Nitratidesulfovibrio vulgaris str. Hildenborough: one gene and its partner. The protein of the gene in region 1 interacts with the protein of each later gene in a pairwise test. Links are inferred from orthologs where the notes say so. Each region holds a gene or a part of one and is shown on either strand. Other genes may lie near its edges.

Evidence for each region.
Region 2: the proteins of mrdA (region 1) and DVU_RS03005 interact in binary tests that used the Escherichia coli proteins (3 or more experiments, as listed by UniProt). The link is inferred for Nitratidesulfovibrio vulgaris str. Hildenborough from one-to-one orthologs.

The regions. Positions count from the first base shown.
Region 1 is NC_002937.3:869,812-877,066, forward strand. Bases 2,065-5,055 are described here. They hold mrdA (penicillin-binding protein 2), read right to left. Parts: upstream 4,459-5,055; coding sequence 2,671-4,458; downstream 2,065-2,670. Other genes in these bases: rodA (rod shape-determining protein RodA), read right to left, coding at 2,065-2,674; DVU_RS03725 (hypothetical protein), read right to left, coding at 4,442-4,912; mreC (rod shape-determining protein MreC), read right to left, coding at 4,919-5,055. In the rest of the region: DVU_RS03705 (ATP synthase F0 subunit B), read right to left, coding at 1-397; DVU_RS03710 (bactofilin family protein), read right to left, coding at 1,174-1,521; more of rodA, read right to left, coding at 1,559-2,064; more of mreC, read right to left, coding at 5,056-5,833; DVU_RS03735 (rod shape-determining protein), read right to left, coding at 5,835-6,875; DVU_RS03740 (TIGR01212 family radical SAM protein), read left to right, coding at 6,950-7,255. UniProt on the Escherichia coli protein: Catalyzes cross-linking of the peptidoglycan cell wall. Responsible for the determination of the rod shape of the cell. Is probably required for lateral peptidoglycan synthesis and maintenance of the correct diameter during lateral and centripetal growth.
Region 2 is NC_002937.3:696,339-703,634, forward strand. Bases 3,054-6,085 are described here. They hold DVU_RS03005 (penicillin-binding protein 1A), read right to left. Parts: upstream 5,766-6,085; coding sequence 3,342-5,765; downstream 3,054-3,341. Other genes in these bases: DVU_RS03000 (cupin domain-containing protein), read right to left, coding at 3,054-3,177; DVU_RS03010 (hypothetical protein), read right to left, coding at 5,777-6,085. Also shown: DVU_RS02990 (TetR/AcrR family transcriptional regulator), read left to right, coding at 1-545; DVU_RS02995 (DUF4139 domain-containing protein), read right to left, coding at 913-2,478; more of DVU_RS03000, read right to left, coding at 2,725-3,053; more of DVU_RS03010, read right to left, coding at 6,086-6,343; DVU_RS03015 (ArnT family glycosyltransferase), read right to left, coding at 6,358-7,296. UniProt on the Escherichia coli protein: Cell wall formation. Synthesis of cross-linked peptidoglycan from the lipid intermediates.

The DNA of each region.
Region 1 (7,255 bases):
TAGCCTTGGCGGCGAGGGCACCCACCTGGCTCCTGAGGCTGTCCATGGCCGTGGCGACCTGGGCGGACACATCGGCGCGGGCCTTGAGCAGATAGTCCTGTGCCTCCTTGTTGGCGGCAAGAACGATATCATGCTCGCGGGCCTGCCCCGCTGCCCTCGCCAGTTCGCGTTCGGAAGCGGCTTCCGAACGTGCCTGTGCGAGGATTGCCTCATAGTTCTTGATCTTGGCCTCGGCCTGGCCGGAAAACTGCTCGGACTCTCCGAGCAGCCCCGCCATCTTGTCCTGCCGCTGCTTGATGATCTCCCGAACCGGACGGATCAGGAGAGCGTTGAGCACGACCAGCGTGACAAGAAAGTTCACCAGCTGGAATAGCATTGTGATGTTTAAATCGATCATGCCTGCTCCCTAGGTGAGGTTGTGAATTAAAGCTCAAAGTCGGATTGGCTTTAGCTGTTTTCAACCCTTGTGTCAAAAGCTTTTTTCTTTGCATTCGCTTCTTTGCGACCATTTTCAAGGCGCAAGTGTGCGGTATGGTGATGTAAAATCACACAAGTCCCGCGAGGCACCCAAAAAGACGTCTTTGCCTGTTCGTACTTTATTGCAGCTATCCGATCTCACTGATGTTATTGTTTGAGAGAACACTCAATTCTGGGCCGCTTGCATCAGTCCGCGCTCGAAATGCCATTTCGGAACGCCTTCATTCCATAGCCGGGGTGCAGATGAAAAAAAAGCCCGTCTAACCGACGGGCGTGACGAATGCGAATGTGCTTGTTTTCGGGCTTCGCCGGGTGGGCTCGCGTGTCGCTGCCCGGCGTGATGCTGCCGTATCCCAAGGGGACGTGCCCTTTGCCGTACCTGCCGGATTCTCTGAAAGGCCTCGGTGATAAGAGGGGAATCCCGTAAAATCCTTAGGGCGTATGCCGCAAAGCGTGTCTTGCCATTGACACGCCACGCAGGGAGGATGGGGCAAACGCGACCATGACTGCGCCTGCATACGCTCATACCCTGATGAGTGGGGTTAAAAGGGCCTACAGCGGGTTTCCGTGGTCATATGCGAGAGTGTGTGCGAAGCGGGGGCTTCGCGTCTCCTGAGGCCTTCTGGGGCTGTTCGCGGCCTTGCTGCCAAAGAGCGCCATGCCGGGACAGGTGGTTCTTTCTGGCTATAGTCGAGCTTACTGTGCGGTGGCGGTGCTGTCTGCACCCATGTGCACTTCGCCCTCGATGCGGGCACCGTCTTCCATGATGAGCGCAGGTGTGCGGATGGTGCCGTTGATGATGCCGGTCTTGTGGATGACGATCTTACGTGTCGCTGTCACCTCTCCGTTGACGGTACCGCTGAGCACGAGTTGGCCCACATTGAGCGTGCCGTCGATGATGGCGTCGGTGCCGACGATGAGTGTGCCGTCGGACGTGATCTCGCCGGTGAATGTACCGTCGATGCGCACTGCACCCTGAAAGTTGAGCTGTCCTTGGTAGCGGGTTCCCGAACCGAGGAAGGCGTTGATTTCATCTTTGCTCATCACTGGCTCCTGATGTGTGTTTGCAGCGGCAGAACGGCTAGTTGGTCTTGAAGACGAAGCGTCGCATGGAGACGTTGAGAACGAGTCCGATGAGGGAGAAATTGACCAGTGTGGCACTGCCCCCATAACTGATGAAGGGTAGCGGGATGCCCACGACCGGCATGATGCCGACGACCATTCCCGTGTTGATGAGAATCTGCCAGAAGAAGTAGAAGAATACACCTGCTGCCAGCGTGCTGCCGAACCTGTCCTTGGCGTCGCGCGCGGTGTTGAAGATGCTCAGCAGGAAAAGGCTGAACAGGGCAAGCAGGGCGACGCAGCCGACAAATCCCCACTCCTCCCCGAAGACGGCGACGGCGAAGTCGGTATGCTTTTCCGGCAGGAAGCGCAGCTGGCTCTGTGTGCCCCCCAGAAAGCCTTTCCCCCATAACTCACCGGAACCGATGGCAATCTGTGACTGGATGATGTGGTATCCCGCGCCAAGGGGGTCGTTCTGCGGATCGAGGAACGTGAGAATACGCTGCTTCTGGTAGTCGTGCAGGCAGAACCAGCCTAGCGGGAGAAGGGGAGGGACCACGGCAAGGCAGACCTTGAGCACGCGCCACTGGATGCCGTGGTAGAGGATCATGCCGCCGAGAAGCAGCAGGAGATTCAGGGTCGTGCCGAGGTCGGGCTGGATGACGATGAAGGCGGCAGGCACCAGTCCCACGCCCAGCACCTTGAAGAGCTCGGTCCAGTTGAGGGAGTTCTTGTCGCCCGAAAGGAGACGCGCTCCGAGGATGAGGATGCTGATTTTCGCGATTTCGCTTGGTTGCAGGTTGAACAGGCCGAATGACAACCAGCGCCGCGCCCCGTAGATGACCTTGCCGAAGGGCGGAACACATGCCAGCAGGAGGACCGTCAGGATGAAGATGGGCCATGCAAGGCTTTTGAGATGCCTGTAATCGAAAAGCATGAAGGTGATCATGCCGCCTAGGCCGATGAGTCCCCACACCAGCTGCTTCTGGTAGAACGACGAGACTTCGATGCCGTCTTCGATGCGGACGCCGCTGGCAGAGTACAGGTTGGCCGCCCCGACGCAGAACAGGATGAAAGTGAAGGCCAGAAGCCCCCAGTTCATATGCGTGATGAGCCGTCTGTCGATGGGTGTCATGGTCTGTACTCCCCGAAAAGCTTGTCGTACACACGCTTCACGACAGGTCCGGCAGCCGAGCCGCCATGCCCTCCATGTTCGAGCATGCATACCACCACGTAGCGCTTGCCATCCTTCTCGCCCCAAGAGGCCATCCATGCGTGGTCGCGGTGCTCGTAGGCCATCTGTTCGACCTTGAGCCGCTCCTCACCGACAATCCTGACGACCTGCGCCGTGCCCGTCTTGCCGCCGAGTACCGCATCGGGGCGTCGAAGCACCTTGGCGGTTCCTGCGTCCGTGGCGACAGTCAGGCGCATGGCTTCCATGACAAGTTTGCGACCTTGCGTGGTCATGGGGGTCGTGCCCTTGACGATCGTCGGCTCGTCGAGAAGCAGGCTCGGTTTCAGCAGTTTGCCGCCGTTCATCAGGGATGAGACGAAAACCGCCACCTGAACCGGAGTGACCAGCGTGAACCCCTGTCCTATCGAGACGTTCAGGGTTTCCCCACGGTGCCAGGGTTCACCGAACCGTCTGCGCTTCCACGACTTGGAGGGGACTAGCCCCGATTTCTCATGTGGCAGGTCGATGCCTGTGGGAGCCCCGAATCCGCAGGCCTTGGCGAACTGTTCGAGCTTGTCGATGCCGAGTCGCTCGGCCATCTGGTAGTAGTAGACGTCGCATGATTCGATGAGCGAACGCATCATGTCCACCGACCCGTGCCCGCCCTTTTTCCAGCACCGGAATGTCTGGCGGCCCAGTTGCACGGCCCCGTTGCAGTAGACGGTCTCGGAGGGGGAGATGCCTTCGTTGAGGATCATTCCTGTCATCATCAGCTTCCAGACCGACCCCGGAGGGTAGACACTCTGTATGATCCGGTTCTGCAACGGGTGGCGCGGGTTGTCGCGGAGGGCTACCCAGTCCTTCTGGCTGAGGCCTGCGGCGAAGGCGTTGTTGTCGAACGAGGGGGACGTGACGAGCGCCAGCAGCTTTCCGGAGTCGGGGTCCATGACCACCAGCCCCCCGGCCTGGCCTTCGAAGGCGTCCCAGGCTGCCTGTTGTATTCCAGCGTCAAGGCTCAGCTCGATGTTCTCGCCGCTCTCAGGTTGCTCGACGAGCTTGCGGTTGAGGTTGCGCCCGAGGACGTCGACCTCGATCTGGTATTGCCCCTTGTGACCGCGCAGGCGTTGTTCGAGTACGAGCTCAAGACCCTGTTTGCCGACGAAGTCGCCGAGACTGAGCCCTTTGTCGTTCTCAAGCTCCTGTTCGTTCGCTTCTGCCACGTACCCGAGGATGTGCGCGAAGAGAGGTCCTTGCGGGTAGTTGCGTTTCGAGCGGGTGATGATCTCCAGCCCCGGCCAGTGGATGATCTCCGATTCGATACGGGCAAGCAGGTCGAAGGGCATGTCGGAGATGAGCAATAGCGGTTCGAAGGGCTTCACGCGCTGTCTGTCCTGATTGAACTTGGCGGTGAGCTTCTCGACCGGGGTGGCTGTCCATTGCGACACCTGCGCGAGTGTCGCCGGAATGTCGCGGCAGTCCTCACGGATGAGTGCAAGCCCGAAAGCGGGCCTGTTCTCGGCAAGCAGCGCACCTTGCCGGTCACGGATAAGCCCGCGTGAGGCGTAGATGCGTTCCTGTCTGAGGCGGTTGTCCTGCGCTAGACGGGCGTACTCCTCCCCACGGTGAATCTGCAGGTACCAGAAGCGCACCACGAACAGGAAGAAGAGAAACCCCACAAGGCCCTGCAACAGAAGCAGGCCGGAACGGGGCGGCTGGAAACCTTCCGGGTCAAAGTGGATGTGCATCGGGGACGAACCTTCGGCGCAGTTCGAGGGCTGCGCGCCATGTGGGGGGAATGAAGAGCGCCTGAAGGATGCTTTCGTCCATGAGCTGCCGCAACGGGAGTTCCAGGTTCTGCAACGATGCCATCATGTCGCTGATGAGGTAGTGCACCAGTCCCAGACAGGCGCTGAGCAGAAAGACGAATACGAAGTTCTCGACTTCGAAGAGCCAGCGCCCCATGTAGAAGAGGGCGATGGTCGCCCCGTACCAGAGCAGGGTCGACCCGAACGCCAGCGTTCCCATGCCCTCCTGAAGGAGGATGATGGTGGGCAGAAGCCATAGCAGACGGGTGAGTCGTCCTTCCTGTAGTGCGATGATGAGCCCGATGACAAGCGCATCGATACCCGGCAGTAGCAACTGCATCCAGATGCCCACCACGAGAAAGGTCATCCACCATAACGCGTCGCGTGGCGACATGGCGGCCTACCGGGGTTTGCGCGCCTGTGTGGCGGGCGCGGGCTGCGTTTGGGGCTGTGCCGTGCCGTTGGAGGCGTGCACGGGAGCCTGCTGCAGGGCGTATCGTGCAGGAGGCCGCTGCATGAGCAGGACCTCTTCAAGGGATTCGAAGTCGACGAGGGGGGCTGCGAGAACCCCCTGGAACATGGAGAGGTCGGGAGGCGTGACGGTGATGACCCGGGCTACAGGCAGACCCTTGGGAAAGGCCCCGTCGAGTCCCGAGGTCACGAGGATTTCGCCTTCATCAAGTTTGGCGTTGACGGCGACATAGCGCACCTCGAGCGGATTGCCTGGGCCACCGCCCACGAGCACTCCCTGCGTGCGGTTGTCGTGGCTGATGACGGAGACGCGGCTGCCGGAATCCACAAGAAGGAGCACAGAGGCTGTATGTGGCCCGGAACGCAACACGCGTCCGACAACACCGAGATGCGTGGCGACGGGAGTACCGGGGGCCGCTCCCGTGAAGTAGCCGTGGTCGATGGTGATGGTGTCGAGAACCCCTTGCGGCCCCAGACGCGAGGCCAGTACCCGGGCTCCCACGGCCTGCCAGTCGTCGGGGGGGGCGAGGGTCAGCAGTTGGCGCAGGCGTGAAAGTTCCGCCCGGTCTTCGGCGTATTGCGCCAGTTGTCTGCTGGTGACTTCCAGTTGCGCCTTGAGACGGTCGTGGTCTTCACGCACTCCGACGAGGTTGATGTAATGATCCCAGAAGGTGACGACACGGTCGTGCGCCCAGAGGGCAGGACGCAGCACGGCACCCACGACCTCGAGGCCGGTGTTGTCGGCCAGGCGGTCGAGGGTGCCCGTGCGCTGGTTCCACGAATAGAGGCCGAGGTACAGAAAAAGGATCGGTACCAGCAGCAGGATGACGCGCTTGGGAGTCACGTTAATCTATGCAGACCTCTTTGAGGATGTGCAGATTGTCGAGTGCCTTGCCGGTGCCGACGACAACCGTGGAAAGCGGGTCGTCCACTACGGTGATGGGCAGCGACGTCTCTTCACGAAGCAGCTGGTCGAGCCCCTTGAGGAGCGCGCCACCGCCGGTGAGCACGATGCCCCGGTCGACGATGTCGGCTGCGAGTTCGGGCGGCGTCTGTTCGAGGGCGATGCGAACCGCCTGCACGATGCTGTCCACCTGTTCGGAGATGGCCTTGCGGACCTCCTCCGACGTGATGATGATGTTCTGCGGAATGCCGGTGACGAGGTCGCGGCCCTTCACCTCAAGCTGGTGCTCGGGGTCGAGAGGGTAGGCGGAAGCGATCTTGATCTTGATCTCCTCTGCCGTGGATTCGCCGATGAGCATGTTGTACTTGCGCTTCACGTGGGTCATGATGGCTTCATCCATCTTGTCGCCGCCCACGCGCACGGAGCGCGAGTACACGATACCGGAAAGTGATATCACTGCCACTTCGGTGGTGCCGCCGCCGATGTCGACCACCATGTTGGAGGTAGGCTCCTGAATGGGCAGGTTGGCACCGATGGCTGCCGCCATGGGCTCCTCGATGAGGTACACCTCACGGGCTCCCGCGCTCTGGGCCGATTCCTTGACGGCGCGCTTCTCGACCTGCGTGATGCCGGTGGGAACGCATATCATGATGCGCGGCCGGACGAGCCTGCGCGAGTTGTGCACCTTGGAGATGAAATGGCGGAGCATGGCCTCGGTAATCTCGAAGTCGGCGATGACGCCGTCCTTCATGGGGCGTATGGCCTGAATGTTACCGGGGGTGCGGCCGAGCATGCGTTTAGCGTCCTGACCGACGGCGAGGACGACATTGTTGCCGCGCGAGTCCTTCTTCACGGCCACGACCGAGGGCTCACGCAGGACGATGCCTTGTCCCTTGACGTAGACACAGGTATTGGCTGTGCCGAGGTCGATTGCAAGGTCGTTGGAGAACATGCCGAGTACGAAATCCAGAATCTTGGCCATATGCGGTCACTTGCCTCTCTGGGGGGGAATGCGTATGAGGTTCGAGAACAGGGTGTTCTTCTAAAAAAAGCACCATGTCAATCGAAAATAAAATGAACAGATATAATACGTTGTCAGCGTATTTCAGGCGGCGCTTCGGCGTCAGGGTGCAAAAGGTTCCGCTCGACGCGGGAGCATCGTGCCCCAACCGGGACGGCACACTCTCGCGTGGCGGATGTGTGTTCTGCAATCCTGCCGGATCCGGGTCCGGCATGGGTGGGGCCGGTCTGTCGCTTGAGGAACAGTGGGCGCTCTGGCGTGCCAGATATGCCCGTTCGCGCAACGCAGCCCTGTACATAGCCTATTTGCAGTCGTTTTCCAATACATACGGTTCCGCCGAA
Region 2 (7,296 bases), 170 kb from region 1 along the record:
ACAACATTCTTGAGAACGCCCGCAGGCTCTTCGCCGACCATGGCTTCAAGGGGACGACCATCGCGCAGATCGCGAAGACGTCCAATGTGACAGATGCAGCCATATACAGACACTACAGATCGAAGCAGGATGTCTTCGATACCATCATAGCAAAGTTCATCGAACGCCATTCCATATTACTCGGCCGCATCCATGAAAGGCAGAAGAGCGGTTACTGTCTTCTTGAGACGCTGGTGCTGGATCATTGCGCCTTCGTGCAGGAGAATATGACGGATATGCGCGTCATCTTCAGTACCTACACGACGATACCCAGTGCACGGGCTGCCATCGACAGAATGCACGACAACGTCGTTGCCACCGTGATGGCCTGCCTTGAACGAGGTATCAGCGATGGTTCGGTACGTGACGACATCGACAAGCACGAGACCGCGACCATCATCGCCATTTTGCTCATGGGGCTGAATCGCCGCCGCATCTATTCGCCCGATTCGCCCGAGTTGGCACGCGGTGTGGTGGCATTCTGCCAGCGCAGCCTGCGCAGCTGACCGATGCCCCTGCCATCCGCGCCCATCCATCAGTGTAGTGTGATGACGCGGCGGGTTTCTGTGGCAACCTGTTTCAGATGCAGGAGATTTTCAGGCCTGTACGACCGTTCGTCTTTCGCCGGACTGTGCCACGCCAAGGATGATGGTACGCCTCGTGCCTCTTTCCCCATCGTTGCATGAGCGGAGAAGGCGACCCGACCCCTGCGGGACAGGGTGACATCACGACAAGGCCCGCCCCGTAAAGGGCGGGCCTTGTCATTGTCATTGTCATCGTGCGGGGGGGGGCGTCTTGCGGAAGGGCCAGAGGCGACTCGTGACCACGTGCACTTCCCGTGGTGTCCGTCGCCTTGCCGTGCGCCGGAAATCCCTACCGACCGGGGTCGAGTCGCATATCCTCAGGTGCGGTGGCGTCGACCTCGTGGTGGATGGCGGATACCGCACCCGGTGCGACGGTGATGTGCCAGCGCAGCACGGAGTCCTTCTCCTGAGGTTCAGGGGTGGAACGGCGTACCACGGTCACGGCGGTGTCGGTGGTCTGCGGGGCCGGGTCTTCGACGACCACCGCGACGTCGCGGGTGCGACCGTTGCGTATTTCGATGTCCCACGCCCACTGCCGCGTCTGGCGGCGCTCGATGATGCCCGTCTTGCCGCTTTGGGCCTTGAGGGGCTTGAGGCGTGCCGTGACGCGCGGGTCGCTGCCGAAGAAGATGTCGAGACCTGCCCCTACGGCCTCGAAGGGGGCCTCGCCGACGCTGGCCCCGTCCACGAGATGCATGGCCATGCCACGCGGAAAGGCCCGGGCTTCGGCGAGGGTCACATGCGCGGCGAGGTAGGCCGCGGTGTCACGGGCGGGGCGGATGGTGTGGGCGAACGTGGCGGGCCAGTCTTCCGTGGCGAGGGTGACGCGTATGGGGGTTGCGGGCGGCAGGTCGCGGGGGCCCAATGCCCATGTCGAGAAGCTGGCGTGCTCTTCTTCACGTGGTGGCGCGGACATCTTGCCCATGTCCGCCGATGCCGCCTCCATGGCGACCGGTGCGGCGGAACGCATGAGCGTCGGGCCGCTGGCGTGCACCGGGCGAGGACCGATGCGCCACGCGCCCACGGGAGGGGGTTGCAAGCGTCCGTCCGGACGGGCGGAGGCGAGGGTCAGTCGCACATTCTTCCAGTCGAGGTCGGCGGACTGCCGCAGTATGGCCTCCTGCATGAAGACGACCAGCCCCCGGTCGGGACGGGCGTCGAGTCTGTAGGCGGCATCCCAGCCGCAGCCGGTGACGTCGTAGGCGTAACGCACCTCAACCGGTGTGTCCGAAGCGCCCGCGATACGCACCGTGGCGCGCGGGGCATTGTCGCCGCCGCCCACACGGGCGAGTTCATCCTCGGCCCGGGCGAGGTGCCGCGCGGCCTCTTCTTCGCGAAGCGAGAGCGCGTCATGCTCCCCTTGCAGGGCGGTGAAGTGCTTCGCCATCAGTGCGTCGACCCGTTCGAGGTCGGCGGGGGAGACGGTTCCCTTCTGCCCCGCCCCGGCCCACAGGGCCATTCGGGCCTCCACGGCGGCCTTGGTTCCCCTTACCTTGGCGAGGTCCGCGCGGGCCGCGTCACGGCGTTCCATGAGGGCCTTGCGGATGGGCGATGGTGTGGCTGCCACCGTTGCGATGTCGATGCCGAGGACATCGCGGCCGGGGACTTCGACTGTGAGGCTGTCCCCATCGGCGCTGGCTGGCAGGTCGAGGGTCAGTGTGGATGTGGCGTCATCCAGCGGGCGGGGGGGCAGCTTCACGGTCACGGCGACCCGTGCCCCGTCCGGGTAGAGGAGAACCTCTTGTGAGGGAAGGGGCGCGGCGTGTGGTGCCACCGGCAGCGCCAAGCAGATGAGGGCTGCCAGCGTCGCAAGGCGCAACGCGATGCCCGGGATGGTGCCCATAGTGCGTCTCATGTGACCTCCGTTGCGCCTGAAGTGGCGCTAGCTACCCGATAAGCCCTAGCACGGGGGCGGTGTGGAGGACAATGCGCTGCACGTCGCACGAGGCTGGCAATGTCTCAGGGGTGCATGCAACGGACGGGAGGGGATGCGCCGCTTGCTGAACGACTGGCAGGCACCGCAGACCCGGACGACGCATGGCATGACTGTTTCGTGTGGCCGTGCGCCTGCTGCCATGCCACAGTTGCCGCGCAAGGCGGTTCAATCGGTGAGTACGGTGTCGTCGTGGCTGTAGGCGGGACTGCAACAGCAGAGGATGCGCAGGCTGGTGACGCCGGTGTTGCGGATGCTGTGGGGTGTTCCTGGAGGGATGCACACCGTGTCGCCGGGGGCGACGGCGAACACCGCATCGTCCAGCGCCATCTCTCCGTCGCCTTCAAGGACATGATAGAGTTCTTCGGTGCGCGGGTGAGTGTGACGCAGGGTCGCACAGCCGGGGGGGACCTCGGCTTCCGCCAGCGATTGGTTGGCGTTGCCATGCACGGCGGGGTGCATGAGTTCGCGGATGATGGACCCGTCGCGTGTGACATAGGGCGGCGCGTCGTCTCGCGTCGTTCGCAATGCAGGGCGCGCTGGCGTGATGCCCGCGTCTGGCGTGTCTGACGTCTCTTGTCTCTCGTCCCTGTCGGGCTGTTGGGTGGCTTCTGGCTTCATGTCCTCTCTCCGTTCTGCGGGTCGTCTTGCGTGAGACGTGAAGCTGGTGGCGATGCGCCAGAAGGGCAACCAGTTGCGTCGTGGAGAAGGCGGTGGCGTTCCTGGGCGTCCCGGCGATGTATCTGACGACGCCCCACCGTAAGGCGGGGCGTCGTGAGCAGACATCAGTAAAGCTGTTTGAGCAGGTCTTCGCCGCTGCGGACGTCGTCCTCGCCACGTTCCATCGCTTCGCCGCTGGTGGCGGAGGGTTGCGTCCCGAGGATGAAGGGCAGCATGTAGCTTGATGAGGATGACGGCCCCGCGAGCATTCCCGTGCGACCATCCACACGGGCGTAGACGATGCCGGGAGGCATGGTGAAGTCGTCGGGCTGGTACAGGTGGTCGACGCCCTGCCTGTAGGTGACGAAGACGGGCAGCGCCGCACGGCCGCCGGTTTCGAAGCGGCCCATGGGGGCCACCTGATCGTAGCCGATGTAGACGCCTGTCACGAGATAGGGGCTGAAGCCCATGAACCATGCGTCCTTCTCGTCGTTGGTCGTGCCCGTCTTGCCTGCGACGGGGCGGCCCAGCGCCTTGGCACGGGTGGCCGTGCCGTCCTGCACGACCTCTTTCAGCAGGGATGCCATGACGAAGGCGTTCTGCGGCGAGATGGCCTCGCGCAGTTCAGGGTCGCGGCGGTAGAGCGTCTCGCCCCATGCGTCCTTGATCTCGACGATCATGCGCGGGGTCGAGACCCGGCCCTCGTTGGCGAAGGCGGTGTAGGCCTGCGCCATGTTCAGCGGCGATACGGCCACGGCCCCGAGGCTGACGGAGAGTTCGTTGGGGAAATGCGGTTCGAGGCCGAGTGCCTTGGCGCGTTCGATGATGGCGGGGATGCCTATCTGCTGCGCCACGCGGATGGTGCACAGGTTGCGCGACTTGGCGAGGGCCGTCCGCAGCAGCATGGGGCCTGCGAAGTTGCCTTCGAAGTTCTCCGGGCGCCACACCTTGTCGGTGTACTCGTTGATGTAGACGACAGGCGCGTCCAGCACCACGGACCCGGCGGTGAAGCCGTTGTCGAGCGCGGCGGAGTAGACGATGGGCTTGAACGACGAACCCGGCTGGCGTCGTGCCTGCGTGGCGCGGTTGAACTGGCTGTCGGTGAAGCTGTAGCCGCCCACGAGGGCCACCACGTCGCCGGTCTGGGGTTCGATGGAGACGATGGCGCCCTGTACGTCCGGGTACTGTTCAAGGGCAAGCTGCACCACGCCGCCGCGCGACACGAGGGCGGGATTGTACGATGTGGCGTTGCCGGCGGGGCCGAGGCCAGAGACCCACACCACGTCGCCTTCTTCAAGCACCTTGCGGGCGTCCTTCACGGGTGCGGCGCCTTCGGGGGCCACGCGGATGTTGGGGGTGCGGCACCATGTCATGGTCTTCACGTCGATGAAGCCGCGGTACTGCCCGAGGCGCACCTCCGCCCCCTGTGCCACCACCTTGGTGACGAGGGCGCGTGCCCATCCGCCACCGGCGAGGGCGTCGGGGGTGAAGTTCTCCTGCTGGAGGAATCCGGCGTACTCCGTCGGCTTGAGCTTCTGTAACGGGCCGCGCCAGCCATGACGGCGTGTGGCGGATTCGAGCCCTTCGCGCAGGGCACGTTCGGCGGCAATCTGGTGTTCGGGCATCATGGCGGTGGTCACCTGAAGGCCCGCTTCGTACACTGCGTCCTCGCCGTAGCGGTCTATCTTGAGGCCGAGGCGGTGCACATTGTCTTCGCTGAAGAAGTCGATGAGCTGGCGTCGCACCTCTTCCACATACCACGCCCCCGCGCGGCCGATGCTCTCGTCCATGCTCTTGTAGACGAGGGGCTCGTGAACGGCGGCTTCGTGTTCCTCCCGGGAAATCCAGCCCAGTTCGAACATCCGGCGCAGCACGTACAGCTGGCGCTGCTTGGTGGCTTCGGGGTCGCGGAAGGGGTTGTACTTGGAGGGAGCCTGCGGCAGCCCGCCGAGCACGGCGCATTCGGCTATGGAGAGTTCGTTGACATGTTTGCCGAAATAGGTGCGGGCGGCACTCTCGACGCCATAGGCACCGCCGCCGAGGTATATCTGGTTGAGATAGATGGTGAGTATCTCGTCCTTGGTCAGGTAGCGCTCGAGGCGGTAGGCTAGAATGGCCTCCTTGATCTTGCGCTCGTAGCTGCGTTCGGAAGAGAGCAGCAGACGTTTGACGATCTGCTGCGTGATGGTGCTGCCACCCTGCTTGATGGAACCCGCCTGCAGATTCTTGATGAAGGCGCGCCCTATGGCCACGGGGTCGATGCCGTCATGCCTGTAGAAGCTGTCGTCCTCTGCGGCGAGAAAGGCCATGGGCAGACGCGCGGGCATGTCGCCAAGAGCCACGAGAAAGCGCTTTTCGCGGAAGAACTGCGCCATGACGCTTCCGTCGCGGGCCTGTACCACGGTGACCTGCGGGGGCCGGTAGTCGGCGATGCGTGTGAAGCTGGGCAGGTCGCGTGAGGCCCACATGACCATGATGACAGCGAGTGACGCGCCGATGGCGACACCGGCGACGACAAGAATGCACAGGGTAAGCAGCGTCTTTTTCATGGCGAAGGGCGTTACAGCGTTTCGCCGTTCTCGTCCAGAGGCGGCAGGCCCCATGCCAGCCGGAGTCTTCCGGCCAGTCTACGGACGTCACGGGCGGTGAAGTTCATGAGGGCGAGGCATCCGGGCACGGTACGTCCCTCGCGGACGGCGACGCAACCGGATGGCGTGAAGATGGCGATGCGCCCGCCCTGCAACCAGAAAGGAAAGACGAGACAGTACCACGGACGTACTTCGCGCGGGAGGGTGCAACCTTCTGGGCCGAGAAAGGCGCAGTTGCCCTTGGCGTCCACGGCAAGCCGCAGATGGAATCCGTGCGGGGGGAACAGTCTCTCTATCTCGCGGGCCTCGCCGGGGAAGAGCCGGATGAGGTTGTCCACGAAGGGGCGGGTGTTGGGTTCGGTGGCGAAACCGCCCCGTTTGTCGCAGTGGTCGACGATGCGCTCCCACTCCGACCGCGAGACGGGAAAGCACAGCGACGCGTCGGTGGGGTCGATGGTGCAGCAGGTCGCACCTGCCATGCCGCAACGCTGGCAGGGCGCGGGCGATGCGTCGTGCGTGGTGCTGTGCGGCATGTCCATCGATGAGGCCCCCTTTAGAACGACCTGAAACTCCGGCGCGGCCACTCGCCATTGAAGCCGCGCAGGACGATGACGGTGAAGACCCGTCCCGGTGCCCCGTGATGCGTCGACTGGTAGCGGTACAGTTCCGCAGAGTCGAACATCTCGAGCAGTTCGCGCGGCACGCTCGTCCCGTCGCGGCGGACGAAGACCGCGTCCCAGCCCACCTTGTCGGCGGGTGAGGGCCACAGGTCGTACTGGCTCATGCGCCGGCCGAAGTCGGCGCAGAAGGTGAACGGTTTGCCGGGTACGTAGAACGCGAGTTCGGCCGTGATGTCGTAGGCGTCGGAGAAGAAGAACACCCTGTCAGGGTGTGGCAGCCCGTGCCGTACCCTGTCGAGTTCACGCCCGAGGTCCTCCCATCCCTTCAGCCGTGCGGCCGGGTTGAGCGAGGCGGGCAAGGGCAGGGTGTTCTGGAAATGTGCGGCGGCGAACAGACAGGCGCCCAGTGTGAACCATAGCGGCACGAGGCGCCGCCAGCGCGGTGCACCGAGGCCGTCAAGCAGGCGTTCAACCCCGGCGGCGGCAAGGATGATGCCGCCCACATAGCTCATGGCGGGCCAGTTGGGGTAGATGCGGGTGTGCAGACTCCATAGCGTGATGACGCCCCATAGCGGCATGAAGGCACAGAACAGCAATGACGACTGGCGTACGGCCTCTTCGCGGCCCGCCGCCTCTGCAGGTTCGCCGGGAGGGACGACGCCCGTCCAGGCGATGCGCAGCGAACGCCATGCCATGCCCAGCATGAGCAGCAACCACCATGGTGTGGCAACGCCCAGTTGCGCGCCGAGGTGTTCCGGCAGTCTGTCCAGTCGCAGAAAGGCCTTGCTGGCCTTGCCGGTGACCCCGGCGAGGGTGCCCACGTGCTTGAACCCCACCCAGTCGTTCTGGGCGTTCCATAGCAGGATGGGCAA